3 regions of the Synechococcus sp. N32 genome follow, and region 1 is predicted to be linked to each of the others. Evidence: predicted binding sites of a transcription regulator. Region 1 holds the regulator's gene; each other region holds the start of a gene.
What was found. The regulator NtcA, encoded in region 1, controls nitrogen genes in cyanobacteria. The targets are predictions, from matches to a motif close to GTANCNNNNGNTAC.
Positions count from the first base shown of each region.

Region 2: a site for NtcA is predicted at 3,627-3,640, ahead of DXY35_RS07920 (DUF4278 domain-containing protein). Genes of this name have one in related genera too.
Region 3: a site for NtcA is predicted at 4,846-4,859, ahead of glnA (type I glutamate--ammonia ligase). Genes of this name have one in related genera too.

Region 1 is NZ_UCND01000011.1:512,273-519,658, forward strand. Features, by position in the region: gene DXY35_RS06240 (glycoside hydrolase family 38 C-terminal domain-containing protein) at 1-389, shown strand, start outside; gene psbN (photosystem II reaction center protein PsbN) at 377-517, opposite strand; gene psbH (photosystem II reaction center phosphoprotein PsbH) at 602-802, shown strand; gene DXY35_RS06255 (TatA/E family twin arginine-targeting protein translocase) at 812-1,042, shown strand; gene pth (aminoacyl-tRNA hydrolase) at 1,057-1,674, shown strand; gene DXY35_RS06265 (DUF3146 family protein) at 1,674-1,931, shown strand; gene DXY35_RS06270 (resolvase) at 1,909-2,355, opposite strand; gene DXY35_RS06275 (DUF3084 domain-containing protein) at 2,352-3,503, opposite strand; gene ntcA (global nitrogen regulator NtcA) at 3,531-4,247, opposite strand; gene rph (ribonuclease PH) at 4,306-5,049, opposite strand; gene DXY35_RS06290 (cob(I)yrinic acid a,c-diamide adenosyltransferase) at 5,195-5,794, shown strand; gene dcd (dCTP deaminase) at 5,794-6,387, shown strand; gene thyX (FAD-dependent thymidylate synthase) at 6,398-7,120, opposite strand; gene DXY35_RS06305 (thioredoxin domain-containing protein) at 7,165-7,386, opposite strand, start outside.
Region 2 is NZ_UCND01000014.1:111,912-119,297, forward strand. Features, by position in the region: gene DXY35_RS07895 (hypothetical protein) at 1-13, opposite strand, end outside; gene DXY35_RS07900 (NAD(P)/FAD-dependent oxidoreductase) at 57-1,592, opposite strand; gene DXY35_RS07905 (rhomboid family intramembrane serine protease) at 1,637-2,176, shown strand; gene DXY35_RS07910 (peroxiredoxin-like family protein) at 2,235-2,966, opposite strand; gene DXY35_RS07915 (hypothetical protein) at 3,051-3,443, shown strand; gene DXY35_RS07920 (DUF4278 domain-containing protein) at 3,702-3,869, shown strand; gene DXY35_RS12465 (hypothetical protein) at 3,946-4,182, shown strand; gene DXY35_RS07925 (hypothetical protein) at 4,276-4,473, shown strand; gene DXY35_RS07930 (hypothetical protein) at 4,482-4,751, shown strand; gene DXY35_RS07935 (transcriptional regulator) at 4,832-5,041, shown strand; gene pepN (aminopeptidase N) at 5,031-7,386, opposite strand, start outside.
Region 3 is NZ_UCND01000015.1:295,302-302,687, reverse strand. Features, by position in the region: gene DXY35_RS10160 (YcjF family protein) at 1-855, shown strand, start outside; gene DXY35_RS10155 (aminotransferase class V-fold PLP-dependent enzyme) at 977-2,386, opposite strand; gene DXY35_RS10150 (nucleoside deaminase) at 2,487-2,930, shown strand; gene DXY35_RS10145 (alanine--glyoxylate aminotransferase family protein) at 2,902-4,098, opposite strand; gene DXY35_RS10140 (allophycocyanin subunit beta) at 4,194-4,718, opposite strand; gene glnA (type I glutamate--ammonia ligase) at 4,925-6,346, shown strand; gene DXY35_RS10130 (class I SAM-dependent methyltransferase) at 6,462-7,386, shown strand, end outside.

The sequences.
Region 1 (7,386 bases):
CGCTGCTGCGGGGCCCGACCTGGCCAGATCCCAGTGCTGATCGGGGGTGGCATCGCCAGCGCTTGGCCCTCATGCCGTTCGCCGGCTCATGGAGCGATGCCGGTGTGTCTCAGGCGGCCATTGCGTTTCGTGAGCCCGGGTGGTGTGCGGACTTGCCGGCGGAGCAGCGCCAATGGTTTCCATCGCTGCCGTTTCCACTCACGCCGGTGGGTTTGGAGCGCCATGCCGATGGTTGCGTGCTGAAGCTGCTCAATTCGGGATCAGCGCGCTGTCGCTGGACCCCCGGAGCGGGGTGGAGGGTCCGCAGGGAAGCCGACTCAATGTCCGCTCCCGCCGTGGTGATCACCCCAGGGGAACTCGTCTCCCTGGTGGTGGATCAGTCCTCGTGATCGTCGAACGGGTCGTCGAGTGCTTTTGATGGAGGGCCAAAGGCCTGATACACGCCAAATCCGGTGAGTCCGAACAAAACGGCGAGCACGCCAATGGCGACGGACAGGGCTGGGGACGACGTTTCCATCACATCTCTCGACAGGATCAACCCCGAACCGGAGTCGGCCCCTACAGTATCGAGACTTCAAACCACCCGAGACCCGGCGTCGCCATGGCACAACGCACCCGTCTGGGAGACCTTCTCCGCCCACTGAACTCCGAGTACGGCAAGGTGGTTCCCGGATGGGGCACCACTCCCGTGATGGGCATCTTCATGGTGCTGTTCCTGGTGTTTCTGCTGGTGATTCTTCAGCTGTACAACAAGTCCCTCATCCTCGAGGGCATCAACGTGAACTGGAACGGCCTCGGCTGATCTGCACCCATGAACATCTTCGGCGTCGGTCTCCCCGAAATGGCGGTTATCGGCGCCGTTGCCTTGTTGGTTTTCGGGCCGAAACGCCTGCCCGAGCTTGGTCGGACTCTTGGTAAAACCCTGAAGGGCTTCCAATCCGCCTCCAAGGAATTCGAACGAGAGATCAACAAAGCCATGGCTGATCCGGAAGTTTCCGGTGAGGCTGCGAAGCCGGTTGAAGAACTTCCCCCCAGCGACTGAGTCGTTCCAGCGGTATGACCACTGATCTCAAGCTGGTGGTGGGTCTGGGAAATCCGGGTGCGAAATACGCCGGCACCCGTCACAACATCGGCTTCATGGCCCTCGAGCTTTTGGGTGAGCGCTCTGGGTTCAGTTTTCGTCAGCAGGCCAAGTTGCACGGTCTTGCAGCCGATACAGGGGTTGGTGAGCAGCGGCTGCGCTTGCTGATGCCTCAGACCTACATGAATGACAGCGGTCGTGCCATTCGTGCGGCTCTCGATTGGTTCGGCCTGGAGCCTCACCAATTGTTGGTGCTGGTGGACGACATGGATCTTCCGCTGGGTCGTTTGCGGTTGCGGGCCCAGGGCAGTGCCGGCGGGCACAACGGTTTGCGCAGCACTATCCAGCATCTCGGTACCCAGGGGTTCCCTAGGCTGCGGATCGGCATTGGTGCGCCGGCTGAGAACCCTGCCGAACGCCGCGCCCGAACGGTGTCCCATGTTCTTGGTCCGTTCAGCAAGGCGGAGCAACCCTGTGTCGGCGCTGTTCTCGATGCTGTTCTGGATGGGATTCAACGTCTTCAGCGCCAGAGCTTTGAGCGCGCTGGAACCTGGATCAACGGGTTCCGCTATGACCTGGAGTCGGTCGACTGATGCCGGCACTTCCGGCGACAACGGCCCATTTGCGGGTGCTCCGCCAGTGTTTTCAAGCCAAGTGCGTGGAGGGCGAAGTTTCTGCTGGAGGGTTTGAGTGGCAGTTTTCCTGGGCCTTTGATCGCGGTGAACTTGTGGTTGAGCCATCCCTGGGACGTGCCCTGATCGAGGATGCCCTGCGGCGGTTTCTGGTGCGTTCTGATTACAGGCTGGAACCAGGGGGTGATTACACCTTCATGGTCCGGGCCAGGTTCTGAGCGAGAACGTGGGATCAGGCTCAGGCCATTTCAGGCGGCATTGCAGGTGCTCCTCAAGCATCACCAAAGCTGCAACAGCATCCAGATCCACCGGTGGAATGCGCAGTCCTGCTGGCAGCATCCGTCGCCAACCTCGAGCTGGCCACAGCGCCCAGTAACGCTGTCTCGCCCTCAGGGTTGTTCCCTGCTCCGGAACCACAGTGAGATGGCCCAGCCGTTCCAGTCGCTGGATCCAGGCTCGGCTTCCCGTGCCATCGCCGATCAGGATGCGGTCGAGAGCTTGGTCTTGATTCCAGTGCTCCAGCCAGGGTTCGACGGCCTCCGGGGCCAGCACATGCCCTTCGCGCACGAGGCCGAGCTGAAGATCGGCCAGCACAAGACCACATTTGCAGCGGCCTGGATCGAGGACGGCCACCCGTTTCATGGGGAGGCCTGAATGGTGACGACGACAGGATCGGCACTGTCGCTGACCCCTGCGGAAATCACCTCCAAGACCACGCTTTGGCTGGGTCCTTCCATCAGGGTCTGGGCCAGTTGGGAGAGGGCTGATCCATCGAACTGAAGGCCTTCGGTCAGGGATCCCCGCCGCTGCACTTCGGCATAGGCCGAGGCAAGGAGAAGGTTCAATCGTGTGCGAATGCCCTCTGAAGTGCGTTCATCCGGTTGCAGTGTGGTGGTGGCCAGCACGTCTCCGCGTTGGGTCACCGGCCGGTTCGGACGCACCTCGGGGAAGGCGTACACCGCTGTTTCACCTCGCAGCACATTGGTGGCTGAGCGCAGCGAGATCACCCAGGTCTCTGGTTTGCGGATGATGCTTTGCAGGCGTTCCACATCGCTGCGCGGAACGCGGATCAACTGCCGTTCGGGTGCTTCGCCAGGTCGCACTTTCCCGTAGGCGTTGAGATTGGCCTCCTGCAACAGCCTGTCGACAGCCTGTTTGGCCTGGTCCGGAGCATCGAGTCGAACCGTTGCTCTTGCCAAGGTCTGTCCGCTGCTGATCACCACCGATCCACGCCGCAAGGCGACCAGATTGCGTTCCAGTTCTTTGAGTTCCTGCTCACCGGCTCGGATGCGGCTGCGAACGCTGTTGAGTTCGGCTTCTGTGCGCTGGATGTCCGCATCGCGGGAGGCGATGTCCTGACTGAGGCGTTCACGTTCGGCTTCGAGTTGGGCCAGCTCCTTCTGAAGAGGAGCCAGTTCGAGGCGCAGGGTGTTGGCCCGTTGCTGTGATTGCTCGAGCTCAATGGCGATCCGTTTGGTTTCCGTTTGGGTCTTGTCCCGTTCCCGCTCGGCTGCCTTTAGCTGCTGACGGCTGTCTTGGAGTTTCTCCTGCAGGGCATCCAGTTCAAACAGGCCCACCCGCAACTGCCGGCTCACCAGAAGCATCAGGCCAAGTGAGAGTGCGCTGATCAGGCTGCCGGTCAACACCGTGATCAAAACGGCAGTGCGCCGTGGGCGCATGCTGAACAAACTCAGTCGCGCTTTGCCGACGCGGCTGCCCAAGCGGTCGCCCAGGGTCGACAGCACGCCCCCGAGCACCAACAGAACCAGAATCAGTGCCCAGCCGCTCATCGCTGCACAAGTCGGGCGATGGAAGGCCTAGCTGAAGCGTTTGGCCAGCGCGATCGGATCCAGAACGGTGATTTTCTTGCGGTCAATCTGAACCAGACCGGATTGACGCAAGTCTCCCAGCAGACGCGTGATTGTGACGCGTGTTGAGCCAATTGCTTCAGCGATGGCTTGATGGGACAGGCGCAGGTCGATGGTGATGCCCAGCTCATCTGCCACGCCGAAGTCCCTGCAAAGCACCAGCAGGAAGCTCACCAGTCGGGATGACATGTCCCTATGGGTGAGGGTTTCAATCATCGTCTCGGTCTGCAGAATCCGGCTGGAGAGACCCTGAAGCAAGCGCAGGCCAACGCTGGTGTCTGCTTCGATGGCGGCCTTCACGGAGGTCGCTGGTGCCGTCACCATTTCGACCCGGGTGAAGGCCACAGCGTGATAGAAGCGGTCGGACCGTTGGCCTGTCAGCAGTGACAGCACCCCGAAGAGGCTGTTCTCGCGGAGCAGGGCCACGGTGATCTCTTCTCCCGATTCGTAGACGCGGGACAGACGAACGGCCCCCCGGCGGATCAGATACACCCGTTCTGCGGGATCTCCAGGGAAAAAGATGGTCTTGTTGCGATCCACCAGTTCACTGCTGGCGCCATCGAGATCCCGGATGATCTCCAGCAGAGAACGATTGGCGGGCTCTGCGCTGGGAGCTGGAGCCACCATCTGCGGGGCGTATCGGCTGAAACCTCGGCTACTGGTCATGACAACCCCCTGGTGTGGCGAAGTTACGGAGCCGGCGGTGGCCGCCATGTAGCGGTTATTACGTAACGCTGCTGTGCTCGTTGAAGGCCTGGCGTTGAGCCTGCATTAGGGATGTCAATCCCGGCTCTGCTAAATCCAGCAGCTCATTGAGTTGGCTGCGACTGAAGGGCGCACCCTCCGCAGTTCCCTGGATTTCCAGCAGACGGCCATCGCCGGACTGCACAACGTTCAGGTCCACCTCGGCTCGGCTGTCTTCGCTGTAGTCCAGATCCAGCAAGGCCTGGCCATCAACCAAGCCCACGGATACAGCCGCCACCTGATCGATCAGGGGCGATTGCTCCAGCACTCCCTGGTCCACCAGTGATCGGCAGGCTTGGTCCAGGGCGAGCCAAGCCCCGGTGATCGAGGCCGTCCGGGTGCCGGCGTCCGCTTGGATCACGTCGCAGTCGATCAGCAAGGTGCGCTCCCCTAAGCGCTCCATGTCGATCACGGCGCGCAGGCTTCGGCCGATCAGCCGCTGAATTTCCTGGGTGCGACCCGAGAGTTTCATCAGCTCCCGTGATTGCCGCTGTGGGGTGGATCCGGGCAGCAACCGGTATTCGGCGCTGAGCCATCCCAATCCTTCTCCCTTGCGCCAGCGGGGAACCTTGTCCTCCAAGCAAACGCTGCAGAGAACAGCGGTTCGGCCGGTGTGAACCACAAGGGAGCTCAAGGCAAACCCCATGGGATTCCAGGTCACCGAGAACGGTCGCAACTGCTGCGGGCGACGGCCATCAGTGCGTTGTTCAGGGGATTGGCTCATCGGTGGTGTGCAGTTCGTCAAGCCTCGCAGGCGGTTGGTTCTCGCCCTGTCCAAACACCATGGGTGGTGTCAATCCCCTTGTGGAATGTGATCTCGCCGCTACATTCAAGGTCTCGCCGGGGTCGCCCGGACAGATGCTTCCGTGATGACCACAAGCCTCGCCGACCCCCAATCCTTCCCAAATTCCCTGGATCGGGATCAGCAGGCCTTGCAACGGGCGGGCCTGAGGCCCTTGCCTGCCGTCACTGATCCGCCACCCCTACATCTGGTGGCTCCCGAAGGGCAGCTGCAAGTGCATACGGCGCCTTATCGAGGCAGTTTCGCCAGTGTTCTCAGCCAGGCCATGCGAGCTGCCGGCTTGGGCAGTCGTGTTCTGATCAGTCAGTTCCTTAAAGGGGGCGTGCAGCAGGGACCGGCCGGCCGGGTGCAGCTCTGCGGAGGCCTCGTCTGGCTGCGGCCGGAAGTGCCCCTCTGCCTCTCCTCGCCGGGGCATCCCGGTGGTGCGGAGGCGGTGGCTGAGGTTTGGTCCATCTGCCGTCAGCATCTGATCCAGGGAGATCTCGACCAGCTGGTGTTGGATGAACTCGGCCTTGCCGTGGCCTTCGGATACCTGGATGAGGCGGACGTGATTGCAGCCCTTGAGCAGCGGCCCGCTTCGATGGATGTGATCATCACTGGACCTGCAATCCCCGCCGGTGTGGTGGAGATGGCAGATCAAGTCACGGAGTTGCGCCGAGGTTTCTGATGCTCAAGTGCGATCGCTGGATCACTGAACAGGCCGGGCAGGGAATGATCGAGCCATTCCAGAGCGGTTTGGTCCGTCACCTGGAGCCCGAGCAGAAGCTGCGGCCAGTGCTGAGTTTTGGTTGCTCCTCCTACGGCTACGACCTACGCCTTTCTCCCCAGGAATTTCTGATCTTCCGGCATGTTCCAGGCACGGTGATGAACCCCAAGCGGTTCAACCCGGCCAACCTCGAACCCACTCCCCTTCATGAGGATGAAGATGGGCGATATTTCATTCTCCCGGCCCATTCCTATGGCCTCGGTGTGGCCCTGGAGAAGTTGAGGGTTCCCCCCAACATCACCGTGATCTGTTTGGGCAAGAGCACCTATGCCCGCCTTGGAATCATCGTGAACACCACCCCGGCAGAAGCGAGCTGGGAGGGTCACCTCACCCTTGAATTCAGCAACAGTTCTGGTGCTGACTGCCGCATCTATGCCGATGAGGGCATCTGTCAGCTGCTGTTTTTTGAGGGTGATCCATGTTCGACCACCTACAGCGATCGACAAGGCAAGTACCAGCACCAACCGGAACGGGTGACGCTGGCCAAGGTCTAGTTCTCTCTGATTAGGGGGCCAAACGCGCCCGGTGCAGCCTGCTCTTCTCGTACCAGGCTGCAAATTCAGGGGCCCACTCCACCATGTGGGGCCACATCAGATCACAGAGCTGGCGGATCTCCAGCTGGGCATCGAGCTTGGCCCGCAGGTCCATGAAGTGCAGGAACGCCCGCAGGCTGAAGCTCACCACAAAATGCTGGCGGTAGTCGAAGGGAAGGATGCCGCGGGCGTGCTCCTCGGAGAAGCCCGCCCTGAGCAGATCCCTGTAGCGCTCGGCGGCGCTACGGCAGAGATCAAGATCCTGTTGGCGTAGTGCTTCGGTGTAGGCGTATTTCTTGCCCTGCCGATCGCTGTACTCGCCGATGGGCCGCAGATAGAACACCTCTTCCAGGTCCAGGGCCCCATCCGCTGCACGGCAGATGCGTTCACCGGTGTAACGCATCGACTGCACATCGAAGCTCACCCCAACCCGGTGGGTGCGGGCCTGCTGCATCACCGAGTGCGGGAACCAGCCCACGTTCAGCACGATCTGCGCATGCTCCATAGGGCCGTAGTGGCCGCGCTCTCCAGACAGCAGGCGTTTCACACAGATCTCTCCAGCCCGCTGCTCATCGGGCCAGTTGGCACGATCTCCGGCCACGAATCCTTCGCTGTAGTCCTGATGCATGGCGGCGTACACGCATTGCTGCGGGTTCGGCGTAGCTGCGATCAGATCGACCCGAAAGCGGTCCATGGGAGCGTCAGAGTGACGAGTTGTGGTGATCATGGCGAGGCGTGTCAACCATGGCTGCGGGGTCCCGCGTTGGCTGGGCTCGAGGCCCCTGCCACCGCGTTGTTCGCAGAGGGGGGCGTCAGCAGTTGGCTGACGTTGCCGACGCCAGGCAAGGCCGGCAACGGCTGATTTTCAAGCAGAGCTGTGGTGAGCAGCTGGAGTTCCTCAGCGCTGCGCAAGCCGAGGGATCGCCCCTTGGCTTCCCCCTCAGCGTTGAACAGGTTCAA
Region 2 (7,386 bases), on a different contig from region 1:
CGTTGGAAGTCATGAACTGCGTCGGCGTTCCAAAAGGAGGTTATGACGCAGCTGCTTCAAAGCTCCAGCTCCCGCAGCAGACTGTTTTGCGTCTCCCGGCCGAGGACGGCATGGGCCGCCATGGCACCACTCGCCGCGACGGGTGGAATGCCGATCCCGGGGAAGGTGCTGGCACCACACAGCCAGAAATTGGCCAGGGGCGTCGTCACGCCCGGGAAGAGACCTTCAGCTGCTGAAAGGGCAGGGCCATAGCTGCCCTGATGAACATTGAGGAAATGGCTGTGGGTCAGCGGCGTTCCCTCCATGATCAGCTCACAGCGGTCGCGGATGTCGGGAATACGGCGTTCCAGCACCCGCCAGAACACAGCACATCGCTCCTGTTTTCTCTGCTGATACGCCGCACTATCGCGCTCCAGATCAGCCCAGAGCTCCCAGGGTTCGCTGGCCGGTGTGTAAGCATGCAGCACATGGCGACCGGCCGGTGCCATCGAGGCATCCAACACCGACGGAATCGACAGCACCACAGCATTGCGCTCGGCGTCGATCCCACGCTCCCAGTCGTCGACCCAGACGGTGTGGATCGGCAGATTCTCCAGCCCCGTGGCATCAAAGCCCAGATGCAGATGCAGGAAGCCGTTGCAGGCCGGCGTGGCCTGGCGCTGACGCTGCCACTTCGGCGCCACGGACTCCGGCAGCAGAGCCAGGGTGGACCAGATGTCGGCATTGCAGATCACCTGCCGCGCCGCGATCTGCGTTCCATCGGCCAACGTCACACCCACCACACGATCCCCCTCCACCCGCAGCTGCTGAACCGCCTTGCCGGTGTGCAGGCTGCCGCCGTGAGCTTTCAAGCCACGCACCAGGGCCTCAACCACCGCTGCACTGCCGCCAACGGGATAGTCGAGATGGGCATCCGGCTCAAACCACTCGCCGAACAGCGTGGCCATGGCTGCGGCGTTGGTGTCTCCCATCGGCATGCCGCTGATCAGGAAGGAGAGCAGATCCACCCAATGGCGCAGGAAAGGATCGCTGAGGTGACGATCCACCAGGGGCCCAAAAGAACCGGAGAGGTGACGCATCGCCGCAAGATGCGGCAGCAGACGTCCACCGCGCTTCAGCAGTTGCGCCATGCCATCCACCCCAGGCCGCAGGGCCAGCAAGGGCAAAGCATCGGCAGCGGCGGCAATCGGCTGAAGCGCCTCCACAAAACGCCGCCATTCGGCGGCCACTTCGGGGCCGCGCAGGCTGCGCACCACGGCCTCAAAGTCGTCGTGCCCAACGGCGATGCGCAGATCCCCTTCCGGCAACAGCACATCCCAGCTGCGATACGGAATCACCTCCACGGTCTGCCCCAGCGCGCGCAACACCTGGGCCAGGGGATTGCTGCTTGGCCAAGGCCCCAGGCCACTCCAGAGGGATGGACCGGATTCGAAGTGATACCCCTGGCGTTGAAAGCCATGGGCGGCTCCACCGGGTTGGTGATGGGCTTCCAGCACCAGCACCTCACGGCCGGCGCGGGCACACAAACCTGCGGCACAGAGTCCGCCGATGCCGCTGCCGATCACCAGAACGTCGACGTCGCTTCTGATCATCCGCTCAGCATCCGCGTCATCATTGTGGTCATTGGCGCAAGACGATGCGCACTCGACTGCTGCTTCCCCTGCTGATCCTGGCCTTGGCCTGGGGGCAGGAGCTGATCGACCAACTGCTGTTTGCGGGGCAGTGGAACCTGCCGATGGGGCCAGATCAACCGTGGTGGGGGGTGATCACAGCGCCATTCAGCCATGCCGGCTTCGGGCATCTGATCTCCAACAGCCTGGCGTTTCTACCCCTGAGCTGGCTTGTGCTCAGCCGGGGGATGCGCGATTACCTGAGCGTCTGGCTGTCGGTGCTGCTGATCAACATTCCGGTGGCCCTGTTCTGGCCCGCCCGCAGCCATGGACTCTCAGGCGTGGTGTACGGACTGCTGGGATACCTGCTGCTGATCGGCTGGCTGGAACGCCGCATCCTCTCCATCGCTCTGGGCCTCGTGGCGTTCTGGCTTTACGGCTCAGCCCTGATCGCCTTGATCCCCGGTGTCTCACCCGCTGGCGTCAGCTGGATCGGCCACAGCACAGGATTCATCGGCGGCCTTGTGGCGGCTCTTGCGGTGTATCGCGAGCCCACTGCCAGGTGAAGACAGCCAATTGAAGACAGCCAGTTGAAGACAGCTGATTGAACACCTCCAGTTGAACTCAGCCCTCGGCCAGAACCTCATCGAGAAACGCTAAGGGGCGTTCCATGGTGGCGGAGTAGCCGAGCAGGCTTTGATCGCGGTGGCAATAGATCACGCTGTCATCGGCGTCGAGCAACACGGTCGCGCCGCGCTGGGTGATGTAGTCGTCACAGGGCACGTAGGTGCGCCAGTTGCGGAGCACTTCATTCATGTTGCGCAAACGCTTGGTGGCGAGCTCAAACGGTCGCTGGAACCCAGCACCACCGGCCTGGCGGAACAGAGCCCCCCGGAAGCGCGGCAGAGGAAAGGCTTCAACCCACTCTTCGTCGTCGAAGATCTGGGCCGCCGAGCGATCTCCGGTGTAGCCGCGCAGCACCTCGCGCAGGGTGCCCGGCGAACCCACGCCGGCGCACATCAGCAGAAAACCAGGCCAGGGCCCACCGGGGAGCTTGAGGCCGGCCTCCAACCCCAGGGCCTGATGCAGCTGGGGTGATGGATCGGCGATCAGCTGCTGCAGGGGAAACCCTGTGAAGGCCGCGAAGCGTTCGGCACTGGCGGCGTTGCCAATGCCGAACAGCTGAACCTTGACCCCAAGCGCCGCCAACTGGGGCAGCCTTGGCACCAGCGCCTGGGCGTATTCGATCGAGTCGAAATCCCCCAGCTGGCCCTGCACAACAACAAGGCGCTTGCAGCCGCTCTCCATGCCGGCAACTCCGGCCAGCCGTAGCAGCAGTGGGTCGAGTTGGATCATCCCGACAGGCTGACATTTCGCCTCCGAGAACGTGGATGGCGCTTGCGCACCGCCTGAGAGACTCAAATCAAAGGCAGGGAGCAGGTGGGCAAGAAATCTGGCTTCACAAGTGCTGAGATCGAGGAGATCAAGCGTCTGTATCTGCAGGAGGGGCGATCGATCCTGCAGATCCCAAAGATCCTGGGCAAAGGCAGCGAAAACTCCGTGCGCAACGCCCTGCACAAGGCCCGGGTCAAGCATGCACCGGAGGAACGCACCAAGCTGGAGCGATTCAAGCCCGATCAAGTTTTTGGCAACGTCACCCTTTTAAAGCGACTCAAAAAAGCGAAAAAACTGAAATTCCATGCCCGCTGCTCCTGTGGCTACGAATTTGACGTGGACCCATTCCGGCTGACGCTGCCGGAACACCACAAAGACAGGATTTCTGCATGCCAACGCTGCAGCAAAGCGCAAACAGAGGAGCGCTCCAAGCCTTAAGCCTGAGAGAATCAATCAAGACAAGTTCAACAGCGCACACAAAACCAACAAATATTTCAACGGCTTCACATCAACAAACACAAAATCCCACAAGTCGAATCAATCCCTTTCTCCTACCAGGACAGGGTTAAGAGCAGAACTTGTATCAAGCTGAAGCAGTCTTAACAATGACTAAAGAGCAAGGTATCAAGCGGAACCTTGCTGCATTCGGGTGAGAACGTAGAACTCAACAAGTTTTTACTCATCCCTATTCACTCCATGGAACTCACTTTCTTGGGCAACAAATATGCAAAAACAGAAGCAGTATCGACGCGGCCAACAATCCAACTGAAATACATGGGCAAAAGCTATCGGGCTGAACAGATCAAATCCGTTCGCAATAGCGTTGCTCTCACCTACCGCGGCGTTTCCTACTCCAAAGTCTGAGAAGGCATTGGACTTGGGCACTGAGAATGCAACCGACATGACGGCATGACGCCGCAGGATCGGCAAAAATGGCGCGATGAGAGTTCTGATCACAGTCCTGATCGCGTCCTGTGCTTTGGCCTGGCCTGCGAAGAGTGCGGAACCGATCCCCCTCGTGGTGGTTCCCTTCGATGCCGCATGGGGGTCGCGACGTCTTCCCGTTCAGCCCGCAGCGTTGTTGCCGCCACCTCCAATCCCTGGTCCGACTCCAGCCAGCGAAGCCAACGCTGCACCAAGGCCGCAACGCCAACGCTGGTGCCGGGGTGGCTGTTGAACTCAGGACGGCTGTCACCTGGAAGCGTTCTGTGTAAACCGAAAGGAGAAGCCCCCCCTTCCGGCCCTAACGATGCGAAACGCAACGCTGTTGATGGCCAGCCTCCTTCTGGGATCCATGGCTCTTGCCGGTGGCAAGCGGGCCACAGCCCAAGGGCCGTCCGAGCAGTTCGCCACCGCTGAGGCGATGCGGGTGATCCCGAAAGGGGCAACGATCACCAACACCACCTGCAAGAGCATTGATGTGGGAGCCAGCAGCCGCTATCAGTGCACCATCACCTACAGCCCCTGAGCTGATCGATGAAAGGCTGGCGTGCTGCGTGTTGGTGCCTGATCCTGTTGGGGATCCCGGCTGCGGGGCGCGCTGAATTTGATCAGTGTCGCTTGATCGACCAGGTGCTGAATCGCCTGGGCAACGCCATGGCCATCAACCGTTTGATCATTGCGGAAGGCAAGGACAGCACGGCTGTCGCTGCGGCGAGTGATGCTCTGGCCGAACAGAACGAGAGCTACCGGCGCACCAAGCGCCAACGCGCCAAAGCCGGCTGCGATGGCTGGCAACGGGACTGACTAACTGACTGGCTGGCTCACTGGCTCACTGGCTCACTGGCTTACGCCAGGCAAGCTAGTGAAGCGCTGATCGAGAGACCTTGGCCGTTACCGTCTGCCAGAACTGCGGAAGCCGCCGGTTTCGTGCCGACCGATCCATGGCCGGGCGGCTGGTCTGTCAGAACTGCGGCCTTGCGGCCGGTAGCCGAGCTGCACGGTCCACACCGCACAGCAGGCGGCGCAGCAACGCAAAACGCTGGCTGGTGATCCTGCTGATCGCGGTGATCGTGCTGGTGGTGGTCACGTCGTGAGCAACTGCACCACCTCAGCGGTGTTCGCCGACAAAGGTTTGGCGGCCAGCTGGTCGATGGCCTGACGCATGACCTTCTGGCGCTCGGAGCCGTAACTGCCGCAGCGACTGAACACCTTGGCCATCCGTGATGCGGTGATCGGATTGCGGGAGTCGACCGCTGCGATCTGCTCCGCCATGAACCGGTAACCACTGCCATCGATGGCGTGAAACGCCTGAACATTGGCGGTGAATCCACCGAGAACAGCGCGAAGGGAATTGGGCGCCAAGGGATCGAAGCGCGGGTGCTCCAGCAGCTGTTGAACGCGCTCCAACGCGTTGGACCTGGGGGCTGATGCCTCCATCGCAAACCAGGCGTCCAGGATCACGGGCTTGTCTTGCCAACGGTCGTAGAACAGCGCCATCGCCTGCTCACGCTCAGCACTTTCCTGCGGCAGCAAGGCCCGCAGGGCTCCCCGTGCCAGGGTCATCGTGGGGCCGGAAACAGCAGCCAATGCCTCCGCTTGAACCGTGGCATCACCAGCCGCGACAAGCCAGCGCCAGGCCAAGGCTGTCAGGGCCCGGCCGCCCTGACCCGCCGGCCAAGCCAGGGTCCAGTCAGCCCGGGCCAGCTCCAGCAGTCGACGCAGGGACGACTGCAGTTGAACGCCCATCTCCTGGGTCCACGCCCGGAAGGCTTGATCCAGCGCCAGCGGATCCACCGGGGATTGCAACGCCTCCAGTTCCGCCATGCCCGGCAGCGCCAGCAGCGCCGCCAGATCCATGCCATCACCACCGTCGTAGGCACAGATCCGCTGATCAAGGGCCTGAATCAGCGCCGCTTCCACGGCAGGCTTCGGCTCGTTTTCAGCCCGCGCCAACAGCACCTGGCGTGCCAGGCGCTGGGCCGCATCCCAGCGGCAGAACGGGTCATCATCAGAAGCCAACAGTTGCAGGCACTCCTCCAGCGGCTGCTCGAGACGCACGTGCACCGGCGCCGAGAAGCGGCGCAGCACCGAAAGGGCAGGGGGGGTGTCGCCAGGCTGGCCCTGCAGGGTGATGCTGGCGCGCTCAGCCTCCATCACCAGAAGCTGCTCCTCACCAACACGGCCTTGCTCACCCACCAGGGCCATGGCAACCGGCAGCACCAGGGGCTGTTTGTCCGCCTGCCCCGGCGTCGGAGGCGTCGCCTGGTGCAAGTCGACCGTGAGCTCACCCGATTCGGGGTTCCACTGCCGATCAATGCTGAGTTCCGGTGTTCCTGCCTGGTGGTACCAGCGCTTGAAACGGTCCAGATCAAAGCCCAGCGGCTCGCCCTGGCTGGTGGCACCATCGGCGATCGCCTGAACGAAGTCTTCCGTCGTGGCGGCCGTGCCGTCAAAGCGTTGCACGTAAACCTCCATTCCCTTCATGAACCGCTCGGGTCCCAGCAGGGTGCGCAGCATGCGGATCAATTCCGCACCTTTTTCATAGATGGTTGTTGTGTAGAAGTTATCGATCGCCTGGTATTCCGCTGGCTTCACTGGGTGGGCCGTCGGGCCAGCATCCTCACGGAATTGGGTGTTGCGCAACATCGCCACATCCTCAATGCGCTTCACCGCCTCCGAATGCAAATCTGCGGTGAAGCACTGATCACGGAACACCGTCAGGCCTTCTTTGAGCGACAGCTGGAACCAATCCCGGCAGGTGATGCGGTTTCCGCTCCAGTTGTGAAAGTATTCATGGGCAATCACACTTTCGATGCGTTCAAGTTCTGCATCGGTGGCTGTTTCCGCATCCGCCAGAACAAGCTTTGAGTTGAAAATATTCAGACTCTTGTTTTCCATCGCGCCCATGTTGAAGTGTCGGACGGCGACGATGTTGTATTCATCCAGGTCGTATTCAAGGTTGTAAACCGATTCATCCCATTGCATGGATCGTTTCAACGAAGCCATGGCATGGGCCGTGAAGGGTTCATCCCCCTCCTCCACATGCAAGCGCAGGGTGACCTGGCGGCCCGACGCCGTTGTGTAGTGATCACGAATCTCCCTAAGGTCTCCGGCCACCAGGGCGAACAGATAGGAGGGCTTGGGGAAGGGGTCATCCCACGTGACCGCATGACGATCAGCGCCGACGGATTCCTCCTGAACCGCATTGCCATTGCTCAACAGCACAGGGCAGCTGCTGCGGCTGGCCTCAATCCGCACCTGCCAGCGGCTCAGCACATCCGGACGATCAGGGTGCAGGCTGATGCGCCGGAATCCCTCGGCCTCGCACTGGGTGCTCAGCAGACCACCACTGGCGTACAGGCCTTCGAGCGAACTGTTGGAGTAGGGATCCAGACAGCAACGGGTTTCCAGCACAAACGGCTGGCCCGGAACGTTGGGG
Region 3 (7,386 bases), on a different contig from region 1:
AAGCGGGATTTACGCGGAGTTGACGAGGAGAAAAGGCTCCTGCAGGTGCTTCGCTCCCGTTGCCAGGGACAGCTCAACGCTGCTGATGTGGTGGCCTGCAGCGCCTCTCCTCAATCGATTCCTCAACCCGGCCGTCGCCCGCTGCAGCCGCTGCCTGACGTCAGCGATCTTCTGCAGCGCCTCGCCGTTGTGCTGCACGCCGAGGGGGAGGAATTGATTGCCGACAACATCCTTCTGCAGTGCCGATCCCTCGACAGCCGCGGGCGTGACCTCTTGAACGACCAGCGGTCTCGGGAAGCCAAACGCTGCATTGACCGCTACAGCTGGATGGGAGCGGGGATTGTTGCTGCCAATCCGCTGCCAGGGGTGGATCTGTTGAGCACCGCAGCGGTGAATGCCCAGATGATCCTGGAGATGGCCAAGATCTATGGGGTCGAGATGTCCCGTGATCGCGCCAAGGATCTGGCCCTGTCCCTTGGACAGACCCTGGGCAAGTTGGGCATCGTCAAAGGTGCCATGAGCTTGCTGGGCACCAGCCTGAGCCTGAGCTTGCCCACTCTGGTGCTGGGGCAGGTGCTCCAGGGGGTGGTGACCGCATGGCTCACCCGAATCGCCGGAAGCAGTTTCATTCGCTACTTCGAACAGGACCAGGACTGGGGTGACGGTGGCATGCAGACCGTGGTTCAACAGGCCTTTGAGCTCAACCGACGGGAACTCTCACTGCAGCGCTTTCTGACCAGTGCCATGCGGCAAGTGGTTGAACCGCTTCAGCAGTCGGCGGCGGGACGTCTCCCCCCCCGGCCAGGGCCTCAGCAGGAGGGGGAAGCATCGGCCCCCGGGCATCCAGAACGGTGATCAGAAGCAGATAGAGCACACCAATCGCCACTGAGATCGCCCCCGTGACGATGGCAACCCAGCGTGAACCCTGCTGCTGTTCCGGCATCGGAGCGTCTCGAACGATGGCGATTGTGAACGATCAGGCTGGAGCCAGCGATTTATTCAGTCGTCCCGACAGGTCGCTGAGGTGCTGAGCCGTGGTGTGGGGGTTTCCAAAAACCGCCTTGAGGCAGAAACGGTCGCCGTAAAAGGGTCGCGACAGCATGTAGCCGTGAGACAGCAGCATTTGCCGGGTGTCTTCACTCCAACGGCCGGCTGCAGCAGCATCTCCATGTTTGGGATGAAAGGCCAGCAGGTGCAGGTCACCCGCCAGCAACGTGAACTTCTCTGGGTCCAATTGGGCTGCGAAGGCGTTTCGCCGTTGCAAAGCTCCGCTAAGCGTTGCTTCGATGCCCGCCTCGCCCAACTGGCGTAGGCCCAGCCAAAGCTTGAGGATCTCCGCAGGTCGGGTGCCCTGCAAGCCGATCTCCCCGCCGTGATCCATCCCCTTGGGCGCCTCCATGTAGGGCAATCCTGTTGAAAAGGCCTGACGCAGATGGGTTCGATCCCGAAGCAACAGCAGGGATGACGCCTTGGTGATGCCCAGCAATTTCTGGGGATTCAGCGTGATCGAATCGGCAGATTCCATGCCATCCATCAGAGAGGCATGGCGGGCCGTGAGGGCGAACACACCGCCGATGGCCGCATCAACGTGCAACCAGACCCCAGCATCACGGCAGAGGGTTGCCAGATCCGACAGAGGATCAATGGCTCCACGCACCGTGGTGCCAGCCGTGGCCACCACCGCCAGACAAGGCCGCCCCTCCGCTTGCAGAGCTCTCAAACGCTTGGCCAAAGCCTCGAGGCAAAGGCCACCATCCGCGGCCACGGGAAGCGTCTGAAGGGCATCATCCGCCAGCCCCATCACCTTTGCCGCCTTGTTGATGGAGACGTGAGCGTCTTGGCTGCACAGCAGCACAGGATCCCGATGACTGGCCTTCAACGCCGCCCGTGCGGCCACCAGGGCCATGAGATTGCTCAGGGTCCCACCGCTGGCCAGCACCCCTCCGGAACCGGCGGGCAAGCCAATCCTGTGGCAGAACCAGCGGCAGAGGTCATGTTCCAGGCCGGTCAGACCAGGCGAAAGCTCCTCGGCCAGGAGGTTGTTGTTGAGACCTGCACAGACCAATTCCGCTGCAATCGACGCAGTAAGCGGGGGCGGATCGAGATGGGCGAGAGCACCAGGATGGGACGGCTGATAGGCCCCATCCATCACCTGCTGAAGATCACTGAGCAGCGATTCAACGCTGGCCCCATCAAGCCCTGGTGCCACGTCAGGCAAGGGCCGCATGACAGGGACCGGGCTTGATCGATCAGCGGAGCCGATCCAACGGCAGAGCAGATCCGAACTGCGATGCAGGAAGTTCCTCAGCACCGGGTCTTCGGCCGAGGGGATGGCGAACGGAGCAAGCCGATCCGGTGGGTGCTGAGACTCGGAACAGGCTTGCAACGGAGACCCGTGAACTGCACCGATCTTCGCGTCTCGTGGGATGGTGCTCAAAGGACAACGTGGAACAGCAGTGGATCAGCGGGATGAGTTCACTCGCTGGATGGATGTTCTGCTCCAGCGCGCGGAGGAGGCTGGAGCGGAAGGAGAAGTTCCGGTGGCCGCAGTGATCCTGGATGGACAGGGCCGAGCCATCGGCCATGGGCGGAACCGGCGGCAGAACGACAGGGATCCCCTCGGGCATGCCGAACTGGTGGCCTTGCAACAGGCAGCGATCGTTCAGAACGACTGGAGATTCAACAGCTGCACCCTGATCGTGACCCTCGAACCCTGTCCCATGTGTGCGGGGGCCTTGGTGCAGGCCCGCATGGGAACCGTAATTTTTGCGGCGTCAGATCCAAAGCGCGGTGGCCTGGGGGGAAGCCTTGACCTCTCCACCCATGCCAGTGCCCATCACCACATGAACGTGATTCAGGGCGTGCGCGAAACCGAGGCGAGGGAGCAGCTGGAACGCTGGTTCAGGCGGCGGCGGCGACGGAACCGCTGAAGCGAGGCAGCTCTGACTCAAACAGGTTGAGCAGACGATTCACGTTTTCAGGGGTGGAGTTGTAGCCCATCAGGCCGATGCGCCAGATTTTGCCGGCCAGGCTGCCGAGTCCACCACCAACTTCAATGCCGTGATTGTTGAGCAGGTGCTGACTGAAGGCCTTGCCATCTACACCTTCAGGGATGCGAACTGTGGTGAGGGTGGGCAGTCGGCGCTCGGCCGGCACATGCATCGAAAGGCCGAGACTTTCCAGCCCGTTCCAGAGCATCTCCGCATTGCTGCGATGGCGTGCCCAGGCCTGGTCGAGACCTTCTTCAGCCAGGAGCCGCAGGGCCTCACGCATGCCGAAATTCATGTTGACCGGCGCGGTGTGGTGATAGACGCGGTCGCTGCCCCAGTACTGGTTCAGCAAGGAGACGTCCAGATACCAGTTGGGCACCTTGCCCTGACGGGCTGTCATCTTGGCCTCGGCACGGGGACCCATGGTGAAGGGTCCGAGACCGGGAGGGCAGCTCAGGCCCTTCTGGCTGCAGCTGTAGGCAAGATCGACTTTCCACTCATCGATGTAGAGCGGAACGCCCCCCAGAGAGGTGACGGTGTCGAGCAGCAGAAGGCAATCATGCTTCCGGCAGAGGTCGCCGATGCCCTCCATGGGTTGGCAGACACCCGTTGAGGTTTCGGCATGAACCATCGCCAGAATGGCGGGCTTGTGCTCAATAAGTGCAGCTTCCAGCTCATCGAGCGAAAACCACTCACCCCAAGGCTTTTCAATGGTTTTCACCTCAGCGCGATAGCGGCCGGCCATGTCAGCCAGTCGCAGGCCGAAGTATCCCTTCACCGCCACCAAAACGGTGTCTCCAGGCTCGACGGTGTTGGCGATGGTTGCCTCCATGGCAGCACTGCCGGTGCCGCTCATGGGAAGCGTGAGGCGGTTGTCGGTCTGCCAGGCGTAACGCAGCAGTTCCTGCACTTCGCCCATCAGATCCACATAGAGAGGATCAAGGTGACCAATCGGGTTTCGCGACAGTGCCTTCAGAACTGTTGGATGGGCGTTGGAGGGGCCTGGTCCAAGCAGGAGGCGGTCGGGTGTGCCGATCGGTGCAAAGGCTTTGCGGTGACGATCGTCAACAGAGAGGAGTGAGTTCGTCGTCGCCAAAGCCCTGTTCATTGGTTCGAGTGTTGAGCCTACGCAGTCACGCCCCTTTGAAAGGGTGAGGGAGGCTTGATTGCAATCTGTTCAGATCTTGCGTTGAGCGTGCTGGATCAGCGCTGGCGCACATTGGTTTCACCCAGGCCCTTGGCCAGGTGATCAAACGGCTGAAGAACAGCGGCGAGCTGATTGGATGCAGCACCGTTGGCCAGAAGCATCTCGGAAACAACCTCTCCCAGCAGAACGATGCTGCGGACCGTTGGGCCGGTGGGAACGCCGAGACTCTTATAGGTGTCGTCGAGTCCGTTCAGCACACGCTCATTGAGGATCGTGGAGTCACCTGCCACCAGGGCGTAGCTGGCGTAACGCAGGAAATAGTCCATATCCCGTAGGCAGGCGGCGAGCCGACGGGTGGTGTAGGCGTTGCCGCCAGGCAGCAACAGGTCGGGCTCATCCCGGAACAGGCGCTGGCTGGCCTCACGCACAATCTCGGCCGAGGATCCATTGATCAGCTCTACGGCCTGAATCCGCAGCGCGGATTCATCCAGATACGCATTGATGCTGTCGATCGCCGGACGGTCGAAATAGCGACCCAGTTGGTCGTAACGACCGATCAGACCGCTGATTGCATCGCGCATGTCCCTGAATCTCCAGAGGATTCCCAGCGGAAGCTAACACCGTTGAGGCGGGCAGATCCTTTGGCATGCCTGCATTTCAGCCAAGTTGACAGAAACGGTTACGCAGTCGCCTTCCAGCAGCTGAAACGTACCTCTTGATACAAAATGGTGACTTGTGGCTGTATACGGTCACATCACTGCACAATTCAGTCGAGCAGTCCCTTCTTATGTCGAAATCCCCCCAGGACGTCCTGCGCCAGATCAAGGACGAAGGCATCGAACTGATCGACCTCAAATTCACCGATCTGCACGGCAAGTGGCAGCACCTGACGGTGTGCACCGATCTGCTGGAGGAAGAATCCTTCACGGAGGGCCTGGCTTTTGACGGCTCATCCATCCGCGGCTGGAAAGGCATCCAGGCCTCCGACATGGCCATGGTGCCGGACGCCAACACGGCCTGGGTGGACCCCTTCTACCGGCACAAAACCCTGAGCATGATTTGCTCGATTCAGGAGCCACGCACCGGCCAGCCCTACGAGCGCTGCCCCCGTGCCCTGGCCCAGCGGGCACTGAATCATCTGGCCAGCACCGGTCTGGCCGACATGGCCTTCTTTGGTCCTGAGCCGGAGTTCTTCCTCTTCGACGACGTCCGCTACAACTCGGCTGAAGGGGGTTCTTTCTACAGCGTCGACACGATCGAAGCGGGCTGGAACACCGGACGGATCGAAGAAGGCGGCAACCTCGCCTACAAGATCCAGGAGAAGGAGGGCTACTTCCCTGTCGCTCCCAACGACACCGCCCAGGACATCCGCTCCGAGATGCTCCTGCTGATGGGTCAGCTGGGCATTCCCACCGAGAAGCACCACCACGAGGTGGCAGGCGCTGGTCAGCACGAACTCGGCATGAAATTTGCTGAGCTGATCCAGGCCGCCGACAACGTGATGACGTACAAGTACGTCGTGCGCAACGTGGCCAAGAAGTACGGCAAGACGGCCACCTTCATGCCCAAGCCGGTCTTCAACGACAACGGCTCCGGCATGCACGTGCACCAGAGCCTCTGGAAAGGCGGTCAGCCCCTGTTCTTCGGCGAAGGCACCTACGCCAATCTCTCGCAGACGGCACGCTGGTACATCGGCGGCATCCTCAAGCACGCCCCCGCCTTCCTGGCCTTCACCAACCCCACCACCAACAGCTACAAGCGTCTGGTGCCCGGTTTCGAAGCCCCGGTGAACCTCGTCTACTCCGAGGGCAACCGCTCTGCCGCCGTGCGGATCCCGCTCACCGGCCCGAGCCCGAAGGCCAAGCGCCTCGAGTTCCGTTCCGGCGATGCCCTCGCCAACCCCTATCTGGCCTTCAGCGCCATGCTGATGGCTGGTCTGGACGGCATCAAGAACCAGATCGATCCCGGCGATGGTGAAGATCGCGACCTTTTCGAACTGGCAGCTGAGGAGCTGTCCAAGATCGCTACGGTCCCCGCATCCCTCAACGGTGCACTGGAAGCGTTGAATGCCGATCGCGGCTTCCTCACCGCTGGCGGTGTGTTCAGCGACGACTTCATCGACAACTGGATCGACCTGAAGTACGAGGAGGTGCAGCAGCTGCGCCAGCGGCCTCACCCCCATGAATTCACCATGTACTACGACGCTTGATCAGCGCCCGTGCATCCCACGACCCGCCTCCAAGAAGGCGGGTTTTTTTTGTGGACTGCTAGCCACGCGATTGTGCGCCTCATTCGTTGGAATGGGGTCGTTGTCTGAATCCGCGATGGCGTCAACGCCCCTGAGCAAGCTTGCGTACCAAACGCTTCAGCAAGGCAAAAGCATCGCGGGCCTGGCCCACAAGGAGCTGAGCACCAAGCTGATGGAGCTGTTGGCGCCAGATGCGGTGCCGAAAACCGAGCCCGTGTCCGCCGAAGTTCTTGGAGAGCTGCAGCTGGATATGAAGAAACTCCAGGAACAGGACTGGCAGGACGCCGAACAGGGGATCTACCCCGAGCAGTTGTTGTTTGATGCACCCTGGCTCGACTGGGTCAGCCGCTACCCGCAGGTTTGGATGGATCTTCCCTCCACCTGGGATCGACGCCGCGAGCGCAATGTGCGGGATCTCCCCAAGGAAACCGAAAAAGCGCTCTACCCCGAGTACTACCTCCAGAATTTTCACCATCAAACCGACGGCTACCTGAGTGACCATTCGGCTGGTCTTTACGACCTGCAGGTGGAAATCCTCTTCAATGGCACCGCCGATGCCATGCGACGCAGGGTTTTGGCTCCGCTGAAACGTGGCTTGAAGCACTTCGCAGACCGTGCTCCGGGTTCCCTCAAGATTCTTGATGTGGCTACCGGCACCGGCCGGACCCTGCAGCAGATCCGCGCCGCCGTTCCCCACGCGCAACTGATCGGAACCGATCTCTCCGAGTCGTACCTGCGTCAAGCCAACCGCTGGCTGAATGACGGCGATGCATCGCTGGTTCAGCTGATCCGTGCCAACGGGGAATCACTGCCCTTGGCTGATGAATCGGTTCAGGCAGTCACCAGTGTGTTCCTGCTGCACGAACTTCCGGCGGATGCCCGCCAGAACGTGCTCAACGAGGCCTGGCGGGTGCTTGAACCCGGTGGTGTGTTCGTGCTCGCCGACTCTGTGCAGATGGCCGATTCAGCCAAGTTCGCCTCCGTGATGGAGAACTTCAGGC